DNA from 4 places in the Mesorhizobium sp. M1322 genome. Region 1 is predicted to be linked to each of the others. Evidence: predicted binding sites of a transcription regulator. Region 1 holds the regulator's gene; each other region holds the start of a gene.
What was found. The regulator LexA, encoded in region 1, represses DNA repair genes until DNA is damaged. The targets are predictions, from matches to a motif close to TGTTCNNNNTGTGTTCNG.
Positions count from the first base shown of each region.

Region 2: the regulator LexA is predicted to act here: its motif matches at 1,756-1,773, upstream of NKH12_RS05165 (helicase-related protein).
Region 3: the regulator LexA is predicted to act here: its motif matches at 1,475-1,492, upstream of NKH12_RS10000 (2'-5' RNA ligase family protein).
Region 4: the regulator LexA is predicted to act here: its motif matches at 1,729-1,746, upstream of NKH12_RS07060 (ATP-dependent helicase).

Region 1 covers NZ_JAMYLP010000027.1:16,009-19,455, forward strand. Annotated here, with positions in the region: gene NKH12_RS12860 (molybdopterin molybdotransferase MoeA) at 1-742, shown strand, start outside; gene lexA (transcriptional repressor LexA) at 847-1,584, shown strand; gene NKH12_RS12870 (ComEC/Rec2 family competence protein) at 1,578-3,447, opposite strand, start outside.
Region 2 covers NZ_JAMYLP010000008.1:52,709-56,155, reverse strand. Annotated here, with positions in the region: gene NKH12_RS05165 (helicase-related protein) at 1-1,588, opposite strand, end outside; gene NKH12_RS05160 (TetR/AcrR family transcriptional regulator) at 2,274-2,972, opposite strand; gene NKH12_RS05155 (FAD-dependent oxidoreductase) at 2,941-3,447, shown strand, end outside.
Region 3 covers NZ_JAMYLP010000019.1:27,612-31,058, reverse strand. Annotated here, with positions in the region: gene NKH12_RS10010 (ArsR/SmtB family transcription factor) at 1-327, shown strand, start outside; gene NKH12_RS10005 (SRPBCC family protein) at 324-809, shown strand; gene NKH12_RS10000 (2'-5' RNA ligase family protein) at 819-1,427, opposite strand; gene NKH12_RS09995 (2-dehydropantoate 2-reductase) at 1,542-2,519, opposite strand; gene NKH12_RS09990 (acyl--CoA ligase) at 2,524-3,447, opposite strand, start outside.
Region 4 covers NZ_JAMYLP010000012.1:16,790-20,236, reverse strand. Annotated here, with positions in the region: gene NKH12_RS07070 (EamA family transporter) at 1-672, shown strand, start outside; gene NKH12_RS07065 (dienelactone hydrolase family protein) at 673-1,578, opposite strand; gene NKH12_RS07060 (ATP-dependent helicase) at 1,787-3,447, shown strand, end outside.

The sequences.
Region 1 (3,447 bases):
GGCGGCATTGTCGCTGGCGGCGTCGGCCAACCATCCGCAGGTCAGCGTGGTGAAACGGCCGCTGGTCGCTATCATCGCCACCGGCGACGAATTGCTGCCGCCAGGCAGCGACCTTGGCCCCGACCAGATCATCTCGTCCAATGCTTATGGCGTCGCCGCCGCTGCCCGCTCAGTCGGCGCCAGCGCGCTCGATCTCGGCATCGCCCCCGACCGCAAGGAGGCGATCGCCACGCTGGTGAAACAAGCGGTCGATGCAGGCGCCGACGTCATCGTCACGCTGGGCGGCGCCTCGGTCGGCGACCATGACCTAGTCCATGACGTGCTGACCGGCGAAGGCATGACGCTCGATTTCTGGAAAATCGCCATGCGGCCCGGCAAGCCGCTGATGTTCGGGCGGCTGGGTGACATCCGCTGCATCGGCCTGCCTGGCAATCCGGTGGCGAGCCTGGTCTGCACGCAGCTCTTTCTGAAGCCGCTGCTTGCGCGCCTCGGCGGCCGCGCCTTCCGGCAGGACATGCGTCAGGCGCGGCTCGGCGCTGCCATGCCGGCCAACGATCTCAGGCAGGACTATGTACGCGCCGTGGTGAGTGAAGAAGCCGGCACGCTGCTGGCGACCCCGTTCGGCATCCAGGATTCCTCGATGCTCAAAATGCTGGCCGACGCCAACGGGCTGATCGTGCGCGAGCCATTCGCTCCCCCAGCCGCGACGGGCGCCGCCTGCAGCGTGCTGATGCTACGCTGAACAAAACGTCAACACATTCATTAAACTTTAAACGGTTGCGGAACACAACTGGAACAGATAGTGTTTGTTCTGGGTTTGTTTTTCTGATTCTGTTGGGGGTCGCGATGCTGACACGCAAACAACACGAACTGCTGATGTTCATCCACGAGCGGCTGAAGGAAAGCGGCATTCCGCCCTCGTTCGACGAGATGAAGGAAGCGCTCGACCTCGCCTCCAAGTCGGGAATCCATCGGCTGATCACGGCGCTGGAGGAGCGCGGCTTCATTCGCCGCCTGCCCAACCGCGCCCGCGCGCTGGAGGTGCTGCGCCTGCCCGATTCGATCGCGCCCGGCCTCAATGCGGCGCGCAAATTCTCGCCGAGCGTCATTCAGGGCAGCCTTGGGCAGGGCAGCCTCGGGCGACAGATCAAGCCGGCGCCTTCACGCATGCCTGCGGCCGGCAATGATGACGACGTCGTTGCCACCGTCTCCATCCCGGTGATGGGCCGCATCGCTGCCGGTGTACCGATCGATGCGATCCAGCACCAGACGCATTCGATCTCGGTGCCGCCGGACATGATCACCGGCGGCACGCACTACGCGCTGGAGGTCAAGGGTGATTCGATGATCGAGGCCGGCATTTTCGACGGCGACACGGTCATCATCCGCAACGCCGACACCGCCCAGCCTGGCGAGATCATCGTCGCCTTGGTCGACGAGGAGGAAGCGACGCTGAAGCGGTTCCGCCGTAAGGGCGCCTCGATCGCACTTGAAGCCGCCAATCCGGCCTATGAAACGCGTATCTTCGGGCCGGACCGGGTCAAGGTGCAAGGCAAGCTCGTCGGACTAATCCGGCGTTACTGAGCGGCAGGCTTTTTGGGTTTCTCGGCCCTGCGGTATGGCGGCAGGCCCTTCGCCTCGCGCGAAAATCTCCGCTGCTCATGCCAGGGTCTATAGGGCTGTCTGACGGCAAAACGGATTTCTGCGCGCGTCGTCGCCGATAGCGGATCGAAGAAGACGGCGGCACTGCCCATGCGAGCGAGCTGCCGTTTGGTGACGACGAGGACCAGCGGATTGCGGCAGGGATTGTAATAGGCTGTGGCGTCGTCGATGACGATCAGATCCGCAAAGGCACAGGCTGACCGCGCGGTTTTGCGGTTGTCGGCGAGCGCGATGATCGCGCCGGACGGATGCCGGGCGAGGCACAGGCCGGCAGTGCAGTAGAAGGGCGCTCCCGGCGGCAGGTCGGCCGGGTCGGCGATGTCGAACCGCACGTCTCCTTTTTCGAATGTCTCGGGCTCGACAATGGTCGCTGAAACCAGCGCATGTTTCCAGTTGTCGGTGGTGAATTCGTTCGAGCGCACCCGGTTGACGGCCAATTCGCCGCCGCCGATCGGCAACGCCACCAGATGCGCATCCTCCGAGATCAGCACGTCGGGCGTGCGCGTCTCGGAAATCGTCAGCAGGCCGGCAAGCGCAAAGGGAAGTGCCGCAAGCCGCAACCATGTCGTCGCCATCGTGGCGATGACCAGGGCGACCGTCACCAGCAGCACCGATTGCAACGAAATAAGTCCGACTGCATCGACCGGCGAACGCTCGGAAATCCATCCCGATATTGCGATCATGGCCGTCAGCCCCTTGCCCATCATGTAGAGGAAAGGTCCGTCGAAGCCGAAAGGCATTGCCAAGGCGCTGAGGACGGCCAGGAACATGACGACCGTTACGATCGGCATGACCGCCAGATTGGCGAACAGGCTAAGCGGCGAGACGCGCTGGAAGTGCCAAATGGCGAAGAGCGCGGTGGCGGTGCCGGCAATGATGGAGGTCATTGCGATGGTGCCTGTCCCAGCGGCGAGTTTCCGCGTGACGAAAACGACCGGTGACCGTCGCTGTGGCGGCGCCGTGGCCTTGTCGGCACGATAGTCGGACCAGCCGGCATAGGCACCCACGAGAGCAGCAGTCGCGGCGAAGGACATCTGGAAGCTTGGGCCGACCACCTCGTGCGGCGACACGACGATGACGGCGATGGCAGAAATCGCCAGATTGCGCATGGTGAGTGCCGCCCGGTCGAACAGCACGGCAACAAGCATTACCGCCAGCATGATGAAGCTGCGCTCAGCCGCGACCACGATACCGGAAAAAATGAGATAGGCCGCGATGGAAAGGAGTGCGGCAGCAGCCGCATATTTTTTGACCGGCCGGCGTGACGAAAAATCGGGAAACAGCGCAAAGGCGCCGCGCAGCAATCCCATGATGGTGCCGGCGACAAGCGCCATGTGCAAGCCGGAAATCGAGATGATGTGGTAGATGCCGGTGCGCCGCATCGATTCGTTTATCTCTTCGGGAATGCCGGCACGCACGCCGACGATCAGCGCGGCGGCAATCTCCCCCTCGGCGCCACCAATGCTGTCCCTGATATGGTCGGCAATGGTTTCGCGCGCCTTTTCGATCGAGGAAGAAAGGCGCGCGGCGAACGGCGCATCCTCGGAAACGACGATCTTCGGATTGCCGAGGAAAAAGCCACTGGCACCGATACCGGCGAAATAGCTGTCGAAGGAGAAGTCATAACTGTCCGGCCTAACCGGGCCAGTCGGAGGCAGAAGCCTCACATAGCCGGTTGCCACCGAGCCTGCGGTCATCTCAGCGGGAATTTTGCGTGCCGAAACCCTGACACGTTCCGGCGCATAACGCAGTGTCGGCCGGGCCGTCGACATCACGTCGATGGTC
Region 2 (3,447 bases), on a different contig from region 1:
CCTCGCCGCCGGCGCTCTGGTCGGCGGTGAAGCGGAACCCCTGCAACTCGCCGACATGATGGCCTTCGACGAGGACGGTTCCGGTTGGACTGATTTCGGCTTCAGGCATGGTATTTTCTCTAAGGCGCCGCATGAGGACGGAAGTCCTGCGGTCTACGAAGCGTTTCGTCAACCGCTCATGCAGCGCATCCGACAATCTGTCCTCGATTTCGCGCGTCTTTTCCTGCCAGTGTGCCTGATCGGCCAGCCAGCCGGGCCGGTTGGAAACGAAAGTCCAGGTGCGGATCTGGGCGATCCGGTGCGACAGCGTGTCGATGTCGCCCTCGGTGGTGTCGGCACGGCGCACCTGCTCGGCCATGTAATTCTCGTCGACATGGCCATGCCTGGCAAGGTCCATATAGATCGAGGCGATCAGGTCGGCATGCTGGGCCGGCGCGATCTTCCTGTAGTCGGGAAGGGCGCAGGCCTCCCATAACAGCGCCACGCGTTTGGCGTCGGTGGCAAGCGCCCGGATGTCTTCATCGCGGGACAGATGTTCGAGCGCCTGCGCATCCACGGCGGGCAACGCGCGCGTCAGGCCTTCAACCGGCGCGTTGGTCTCGATCGAGCGCTTCAGCGCGTCGAGGTTGACGAAATCGAAACGCGCGGTGCGCCATTGCAGCACCTTCACCGGGTCGAAATCATGCGCTTCGATCTTCTTGACCAGTTCCTCGTCCAGCGGATCGACCTGGCCGGTGACGCCGAAGGTTCCGTCGCGCAAGTGCCGGCCGGCGCGGCCGGCGATCTGGCCGAGCTCGGCCGCGGTCAGATTGCGGTATTGGTAGCCGTCGAACTTGCGGTTCTGGGCGAAGGCGACATGATCGAGATCGAGGTTGAGGCCCATGCCGATCGCATCGGTGGCGATCAGATAGTCGACATCACCCGATTGGAACAGCGCCACCTGCGCGTTGCGGGTGCGGGGCGATAGCGCGCCGAGCACAACGGCCGCACCGCCCTGCTGGCGGCGGATCAGTTCGGCGATCGCATAGACCTCATCGGCGGAAAAGGCGACGATCGCCGTGCGTCGCGGCAGGCGGGTGAGCTTCTTCGAGCCGGCATAGGCGAGATGCGACAGCCGTGGCCGCGTCACCACCGACACGCCCTTCAGCAGACGCTGGAGGATGCCGTGCATGGTGGCTGCGCCGAGCAGCAGTGTCTCCTGGCGGCCGCGCAGATGCAGGATGCGGTCGGTGAAGATGTGGCCGCGCTCGAGATCGCCGGCCAGCTGGACCTCGTCGATGGCAACGAAGGCGGCGTCGGTCTCGCGCGGCATGGCTTCCACGGTGCAGACCGAATATCTGGCGCCGTCGGGCTGGATCTTCTCCTCGCCGGTAATGAGCGCCACCTTGTGAGCACCGACCTTCTCGCAGACGCGTGAATAAACCTCGCGGGCGAGCAGCCTGAGCGGCAGGCCGATAATGCCGCTTTCATGCGCCACCATGCGCTCGATGGCGAGATGGGTCTTACCGGTGTTGGTCGGCCCGAGCACGGCGGTCACATCGCGGCCCGACAGGATCAGCGGTTCAGTGTGTTTCGGCTGGATGTTCATCGACCTGGAAATAAGGCTCTCTGCCTCGCGTTGTCGGGAGCGCGCCCCGTTCTGGCGCGTGTGACAAGCGACACATAGGGATTTCGGGCGCGAAGCGAAAGCGGAATGTTCCGACGGCAGATCGAAGGCTCTCGTCTGGTGTTGTCAAACGGTCCTGATTTAACAGTTAGAACGAGTCTGGAACGAATCGGCTACGAATCGCTGACTCTCGCTGATTCAGGTTTTGTTCACGGCTATATCTGGATTTTTCGCCGGCGAGTCTCACCATATGCTGAATCGCCGAACTGGCCCGATTCATGCAGGACGGATGTAGCCGTTAACCTTTGCCGTCGAACGAGCGACGCAGGTCGGCGGGCGTCATCCAACATTTCGAAATCATTAATTTTTCCTAAACGCGCCTTAACGATTCGGGGATGTTCTCAGCCTTTGTCGTTAACCTTCCGCTCAAAGCCGGAACGAAACGGCGACGAATCAGCCTTGGCGGATGTTTCCCGGTTTGTTCACCCCAATATGTTGTGTCGTGAACAGGTTTTCCACCGGGTATCCACAGGCAGGAAAGAAGGTTTTGCACAGCTGCGCCGCCGCCGTTAACCTTTGCGTGCCGCTTCGGCACAGATCGGCGCCGCGTCCATCGGTCGACGCAGTCGCTGCACGAGGACCAGACCAAAAATCCTGAACGGCTGGTTCAAGACACTTCCTCTCCCACGGCATAGCGCTGCAAAGTAGGGCCGACGTTCTGGATAATTTCGTCGTGGGACAGGGCGACGACGGGCGGAAGCCGCAGCAGGTATCGGCACATCGCCAGACCCAGCAACTGGCTCGAAACGAGCCCGGCACGTCGACCCGCATCGGCGGGGTCAGCGACCGCCGCAACCACCGGCCTCACCTGGTTGGCAAATACGTCACGTAACTTTTCGGCGGCGAATTCGTTCGACGTCGCCGAACGCAGCAGAATTGCCATGCCAGGACCGCTGGCCGCGCCCTCCCAGATTTCGAGAAAACGCCTGATCAGCGTTTCACCGATGGTGCTTCGATCGATCACCCGCAGTGCCGGCAATTGCAGGTCGACGACCGCCGCCCTGGCGAACAGCTCGTCCTTGCTGCGGAAATAGCGGATCACCATGGCCGGATCGATCGAGGCCTGCGCTGCGACGTCGCGGATGGAGGCGCCGTCATAGCCGTGCTCGGCGAACAGGAGCCTCGCGGCCTCGAGGATTTGGGCGCGCGTGCGGTCCGACTTGCTGGGTTTCTTCGGCTGATTCTCGGTCATGAAATCAATATGCCAACGGCCGTTGACAAATGCAATGAGTTCGACTAGAAAGTCAACGATCGTTGACAAATGGAGAGAAAAAATGTTGCCCGATACAACCGAAGTCCTGATCATCGGCGCCGGCCCGACCGGCATGGCGCTGTCCATCGTGCTGCACCAGGCCGGTGTCGATCACGTTCTGATCGACAGGCTGGCGCAGGGCCTTCGGACCTCGCGGGCTGGCGTCATCCACGCCCAGACGCTGGAAACGCTGGAGCCTCTCGGCGTCACGCAGCGGCTAAGCGAACTTGCCCTGAAGCTGCAGAATTTCGCCATCCGCGACCGCAATCGGGCGCTGCTCAAGCTCGATTTCAGCAAGCTTCCGTCAAGGCATCCCTATCTGATGATGCTGTCTCAGAACCTGACCGAGCAGGTGTTCGCCGAACGGATCGCCGCCCTGGGCGGCGTGATTCACCGCATGGTCGAGGCCAAGGCGGTCGTTCAGGATGCTGACGGCGCGCGCGTGACGGTGGTCGAGAATGGCCGCGAGAGACCGATATCGGCACGCTATGTCGTTGGTGCCGACGGCATGCAAAGCCTGGTGCGCAGG
Region 3 (3,447 bases), on a different contig from region 1:
ACTCCACCGATCGACGGCATCTTTCGGGCGCTATCCGATCCGACGCGCCGCCGTGTCGTCGAGCGGCTGAACAGAAGCCCCGCCTCGGTCAGTGAGCTTGCGCAGCCGTTCGATATGGCCCTGCCCTCCTTCATTGAACATCTCAGGGTGCTGGAAGGCTGCGGGCTGGTGCGTTCCGAAAAAGCCGGCCGCGTCAGGACCTACCAACTCGCGCCTGAGCCGCTGAAACTTGCGGAAAATTGGCTGGCCGAGCAACGCGCGTTGTGGGAACGCCGCCTCGATCAGTTCGACGAGTATGTCCTGAAACTCAAGGAGAAAGACAAATGAGTTCGACCCCGCTGTTCAAACCAAATCCAAAACTCGACCTCGTTCTCGAACGCGTCATCGACGCGCCGCGCGCGCTTTTGTGGACAGCCTGGACGACGCCCGAACATGTTCGGCAATGGTTCACACCGAAGCCGTGGATCGTCACCGATTGCGAGATCGACCTCAGGCCCGGCGGCCTGTTCAGGACCCGCATGCAGTCGCCTGACGGCAACGAGGTCAATGACCGCCATTGCTGCTACCTCGACATCGTCCCGAACGAGCGGCTGGTGTGGACCGATGCGTTGCTGCCCGGCTATCGGCCGTCAGGGGACCCATTCATCACAGCGGTCATATCGTTGCAGCCGGAAGGCAAGGGGACACGCTACACCGCGACCGCCATCCACCGCGATGAAGCGACACGAAAGAACCACGAGGAGATGGGCTTTTTCGATGGCTGGGGCACCGTAGCGGATCAGCTGGCGGCTTACGTCAAGACGATCTGAGCGGATTGGTTATGAGGTGGCGATCAATGGCCAGCGATCCAGATTTCTGTACACCGTTAGACCGCGCAGGCTGTGAATAAGAATGAACTCCCTTGCGACGAAACTGATCGGATCGATAAGCTGCCTAACGATGAATTTTTCGTCGTAAGCAAGTGTCATATGTGGAACGAAATGATCTGACGATTTCAGCCCGTTCGCCTTCATTCCCGCCCCAAGCAACCGACTAAGTTCGCAAACCGGCCCGTTGTCGGCCAGAAGTACAAATGGCCGCGAAGGCAGCTTGCCCCTTGTGACTGGAGGACCTGGGAAGCTTCCCGCATAGCGAAACGTGACCTCAAACGCTGGGACAGTGACCAGTCGGCCGGACCGCCTTGCCGCGAATACGATTTTCGATCGAAGCCTCTTGTAGTCGCCGGCATGCTGCAAGCTGACGTGAAACCGCCCTTCCAGCAACAGCGATCCGGTTATCTCGTTGAGGCCGCATATCTGTCTTTGTAGAGCGGAAAATCGGGAATAGTCATTCGGCTCCAGACGCAACGCGAAGAACACGCGATCCCGCAGCTTCGGCTGCCACGGAGGAAGAGGTATGCCGAAATCGAACTCTTGCTGCCGATACATCTGTACTCGTTCGGCCGAGGAACGCTCCTGTTAAACTTTGTTTGACCTGAAACAAAACAGGAACAAACTGGAGAGTCAAGTGGGGATCGAGTCGGCAACTTCACGATCGGTACATCAATAGCAGCCGCGTTCGGTGGCGAGGCGGCGCACCAGTGCCAGCACGCTGTCGATGGTGGGCGTCGGCTGGCTAGTCAGCCGGCCGAGTTCCTGAACCGCAGTCACCAGCGCGTCGATCTCCATCGGACGGCCGCGCTCCAGATCCTGCAGCATCGACGTCTTGTGCTCGCCGACGTCGCCGGCACCCTTGATGCGGCGATCGACGGATATCGGGAAACGCACCCCGAGACTTTCGCCGATCGCCTGCGCCTCCAGCATCATGGCGCGGGCAAGCGTGCGGGTTGCCTCGTCGGCAGTGATTGCTGCAAGCGTGCTGCCGGTCAGCGCGGAAATCGGGTTGAAGGAGAGATTGCCCCAGAGCTTCACCCATGTCTCACTCCGGATGTCGTCGCGGACCGGCGCCTGCAGCCCCGCCGCAACCATCTCCTCGGCAAGCCGCGTGACACGTTCGCTCTTCTCGCCTGAAGGCTCGCCAAGCGAGAACCGCTTTCCCTCGATATGGCGGACCAGGCCGGGCGCATCCACCTCGGCCGCGGGATAGACGACCGAGCCGATGACGCGATCCGGGCCAAGCCGATCCCAGATCACCCCACCGGGATCCACCGCTTGCAACCGCGTGCCTTCGAGCGACCCACCGATCTTATGGAAATACCACCACGGCACGCCATTCTGCATTGTGACGACGGCCGTCGCCTCGCCCAGCAGCGGCGCGATCTGGTCGAGCGCCGGTGCGACCGAATGGGCCTTGAGCGCCAGCACGACATAGTCCTGGGCACCTAATTCCTGCGCCTGCGCGGCGGCCCTGACAGAGACGACGGATTCATTGCCGTCTTCAATCAGGCGAAGCCCGGCCGTCTTGATCGCGTCGAGATGCGCACCGCGCGCCACGATAGACAGATCGCCCCGGCCGGCCATGGCAAGTTTGGCCGCGAGATAGCCGCCGATCGCGCCGGCGCCGAAAATGGTGATCCGCATCATTTCAAAGCCCGGGTTTGGCAAGACCGAGTTTGGTCGCGAGACCGATGCGCTGCAGCTTGCCCGTCGCGCCCTTCGGGATTTCATCCATGATCAGGACAATGCGCGGCACCTTGAAGTCGGCAAGCCGCATCGCGGCGAAGCTGCGGATGTCGCCTTCGGTGGCGGCCATGCCCTCGCGCAGCACGATCGCAGCCGCGACCTCCTCGCCGAGCTTGTCGTGTGGCGTGGCGAAGGTGACGACCTGCGCCACCGCTGGATGATCCATCAGCACGTCGTCGACCTCGAGCGGCGAGATCTTCTCACCGCCACGGTTGATGATCTCCTTGAGCCGGCCGGTGACGCGCAGATAGCCGTCGCCGTCGAGCACGCCCTGGTCGCCGGTATGAAACCAGCCATGCGCGAAGGCAGTGGCATTGGCGTCCGGATTTTTCTCGTAGCCGGCGGTGACATTGGGCCCGCGAATGACGATCTCGCCGGTCTCACCCGGCTTCAGCAATTGCCCGTCCAACGCCATCACCGCCACTTCCGGTCCGGCGGCGGCGCCGACGCTGCCCGGTTTGCGAAGACCCGGCGGCAACCGGTTCGACGCCATCTGGTGCGCGGCCTCGGTCATGCCGTAGGATTCGATCACCGGGCAGCCGAAAGTCGCCTCAACCTCGGCCATCACTTGCGGCGGGAGCGATGCCGAGGACGAGCGGATGAAGCGAAGAGGCGCTGCGGCCAGCGCATCGGCATTGCGCGCCGCGCGCGGCAGGATCGCCTGATGCATGGTCGGCACGGCCGTGTACCAGCTCGGCCGCGCCGCGCTAAGCCAATGGAAGAAACGCAGCGCGTTGAAGCCCGGCGTGCAGAAGACGCTGCCGCCGGCGGCGAGCGAGGACAGCACCGCGGCGATCAGCCCATGAATGTGGAACAGCGGCATGAT
Region 4 (3,447 bases), on a different contig from region 1:
GTCTTCGCCCGCGCCGACCGCCCGACAGGACTGCTGCTTCTCGCTTTTGGCGCCTGCCTCGGCATAATGAATTGCTCCTTCTACCTGGCGCTGGAACGCTTGCCGATCTCGCTGGTCGCGGCGATCGAATTCGTCGGCACCATCGGCGTCGCGCTTGTCGGCGTCAGAAGCCCGCGCAATCTCGCAGCCCTTGCCGTTGCCGTCATCGGCACCTTGCTGCTGATCGATGTCAAATGGTCAAGCGACCCGATCGGCCTGTTCTGGGCCTTCCTGAACGGCGCGCTGTTCGTCGGCTATATCGTGCTTGGCCATCGCGTTGCCCGCGCCGGCGCTGGCGACGGCATCGTCGGCCTGGGTGCCGCCATGGCGGTCGCCTGCCTCATCGTGCTGCCGATCGGCTTCACCGATGCGCTGCCGGCCTTCTCGGCGCCGCCACTGCTCATCGCCGCCATCGGCGTCGGCATATGCTCCTCGGTCATCCCTTATATCTGCGACCAGCTTGCCATGTCGCGGCTCCCGCGATCGAGCTTCGCGCTGATGCTGTCGTTGCTGCCGGTCACCGCCACGCTGATCGGCGTCATTGTGCTGCGCCAGATACCCAGCCCTACCGATTGCTTCGGCATCGCGCTGGTGGTGGCCGGCGTCGCTTTTCACAAACCGGCAAATCCCTGATCAGGCAAGCTTCTCCTTGAGAAAGGCGATCGTCCGGCCCCAGGCGAGGTCTGCCGCGTTCTTGTCGTAGCGGGCCGCGGACGTGTCATTGTTGAAGGCATGATTGGCGCCTTCATAGACATAGACCGTGTACTCGACCTTGGCTGCATCGAGTTCCTTCTTGAAGGCGTCGATACCGGCATTGATGCGGGTGTCGAGCCCGGCATAATGCAGCAGCAGCGCCGCCTTGATCTTCGGCACATCCTCGGCCTTCGGCTGCATGCCGTAATAGGCGACAGCGGCAGTCAGATCCGGCGTGTTGACAGCCAGCGTGTTCACCGTGCCGCCGCCCCAGCAGAAGCCGACCGCGCCGACCTTGCCGTTGCCATCCGCGTGTTCTTTGAGGAAAGCGACTGTTGCGACCGCATTGGCGACGGTCTGCGCCGGATCGAGCTTGGAGAACTGGTCACGCGCCTTGTCCTCGTCGGCCGGCGTGCCGCCGAGCGGGGACAGGAAGTCCGGGGCCAGCGCCACAAACCCTTCCAGCGCCACGCGCCGCGTCACATCGCCTATATGCGGGTTGAGCCCCCTGTTCTCGTGCACGACGATGACGGTGCCGACCTTGCCGGACTGGCCGGCTGGCTTGACCAGATAGCCCTTCATCTCGCCACCGCTGCCGGGATAGCTGATGTCCTCGCCCGCCACGCGTGAATCGTCCTCGGCTACGATCGCCGCCCGGGCTGAATTCGCCGCCAGCAGCGGCGCGATTGCGGCGGCCGCCGCACCTGATCCGGCAAGCCTGGTCAACTGTTCCATGAAGCGCCGCCGGTCGAGCGTCAGATGCGTGTATTCGTCGTAGGCGTCGATCATCGCCTGGGTGATGGCGGGTCTGTTGACGGCGTGGCTGGCAGGGCTCGGTTCTGTCATGGCGCTCTCCTCGGCTTCGGGAATGTGTCCGCCGCGCAAGATAAGATAGAAGCGCGCATGGTCCAGTCACGGATGAGTGAGGCCCGGCATGCAGCGCTCCACGACGTCGGTGGGTTAAATCTACCCGTTTGTAGGTTCCGGCCCTGGATTGAGAACAAAACGGAGACACTTCTGGCCTTTCGCTGCCGAATCACTACATTCGGGGGAGATGTCCGGCTTTTCGGAAGATATGCCTTTTTTTGACGAACCGAACGCGCGGCCCGCGGCCCCGTCGGGCATTGCCGCGCGCGCCATGGCTGCCCGCAGCGGCCACAACAATGCACCCGATTATCTGAACGGGCTCAACCCCGAGCAGCGGCTGGCGGTGGAAACTACCGAAGGTCCGGTTCTGGTGCTGGCCGGGGCCGGCACCGGCAAGACGCGCGTCTTGACCACCCGTATCGCTCACATCCTCGCCACCCATAGGGCCTACCCCAGGGAAATCCTCGCCGTCACCTTCACCAACAAGGCGGCGCGAGAGATGAAGCAGCGCATCGGCCTCTTAATAGGCGAAGGCAATGTCGAAGGCATGCCGTGGCTCGGCACCTTCCATTCGATTGGCGTGAAGCTGCTGCGCCGACACGCCGAGCTTGCCGGGCTCAAATCCGACTTCACCATTCTCGACACCGACGACGTCGTGCGCTTGATCAAGCAGCTCATCCAGGCCGAAGGGCTGGACGATAAGCGCTGGCCGGCCAAGCAGTTCGCCCAGATGATCGACGGCTGGAAGAACAAGGGGCTTGGCCCCGCCGACATTCCCGAGGGCGACGCCCGCGCCTTCGCCAACGGCAAGGGCCGCGAGCTCTACAAGGCCTATCAGGAGCGGCTGAAAACGCTGAACGCCTGCGACTTCGGCGATCTCCTGTGCCACCCGATCCGCATCTTCCGCGCCAATCCGGACGTGCTGAAGGAGTACCACAAGCGCTTCAAATACATCCTCGTCGACGAGTACCAGGACACCAACACCGCCCAATACATGTGGCTGCGGCTTTTGGCGCAGCGGCCGGGCGGACCACGAAGTGGCTCTCCGGGTGGTCGCGCTCCAGGTCGTTCCGGAGTTCCGGATAGAACGGAGGCGGGTAGCTATAGACCGGCAAGTCCGAAGGATGAATCGGGAATTCCGGCCGAAGGCAGCAAGGACGACCGTCCGTCCGAGCCGTTGCGAGGCCCTCGCGGAGGGCCCGCGCCGGCAGGCGCGGAACAGCCCGTGAGCGATAACAAAGTAAACATTTGCTGCGTCGGCGACGACGATCAATCCATCTATGGCTGGCGCGGGGCCGAGGTCGACAACATCCTGCGCTTCGATAAGGATTTCCCCGGCGCCACGATCATCCGGCTGGAGCGCAACTACCGCTCCACCGCGCATATCCTCGGCACCGCCTCCCACCTCATCGCCCACAATGAAGGTCGCTTCGGCAAGACGCTGTTCACCGAAAAGGTTGCCGAGGATGACGAGAAGGTGCATGTCCATGCCGCCTGGGATTCCGAGGAGGAGGCCCGCGCCGTCGGCGAAACCATCGAGGCCTACCAGCGGCAGAAGCACAACCTCAACGACATGGCCATTCTTGTCCGCGCATCGTTCCAGATGCGCGAGTTCGAGGACCGCTTCGTCACCCTCGGCCTCAACTACCGCGTCATCGGCGGGCCGCGCTTCTACGAGCGCCTCGAAATCCGCGATGCGCTGGCCTTCTTCCGCGTCGTCGCGCAAGGCGCCGACGACCTCGCCTTCGAGCGCATCGTCAACGTGCCGAAGCGCGGGTTGGGCGAAGCCACCATCCGCCAGATCCACGACACCGCCAGGGTGCTTCGCATCCCGATGCTGGAGGCTGC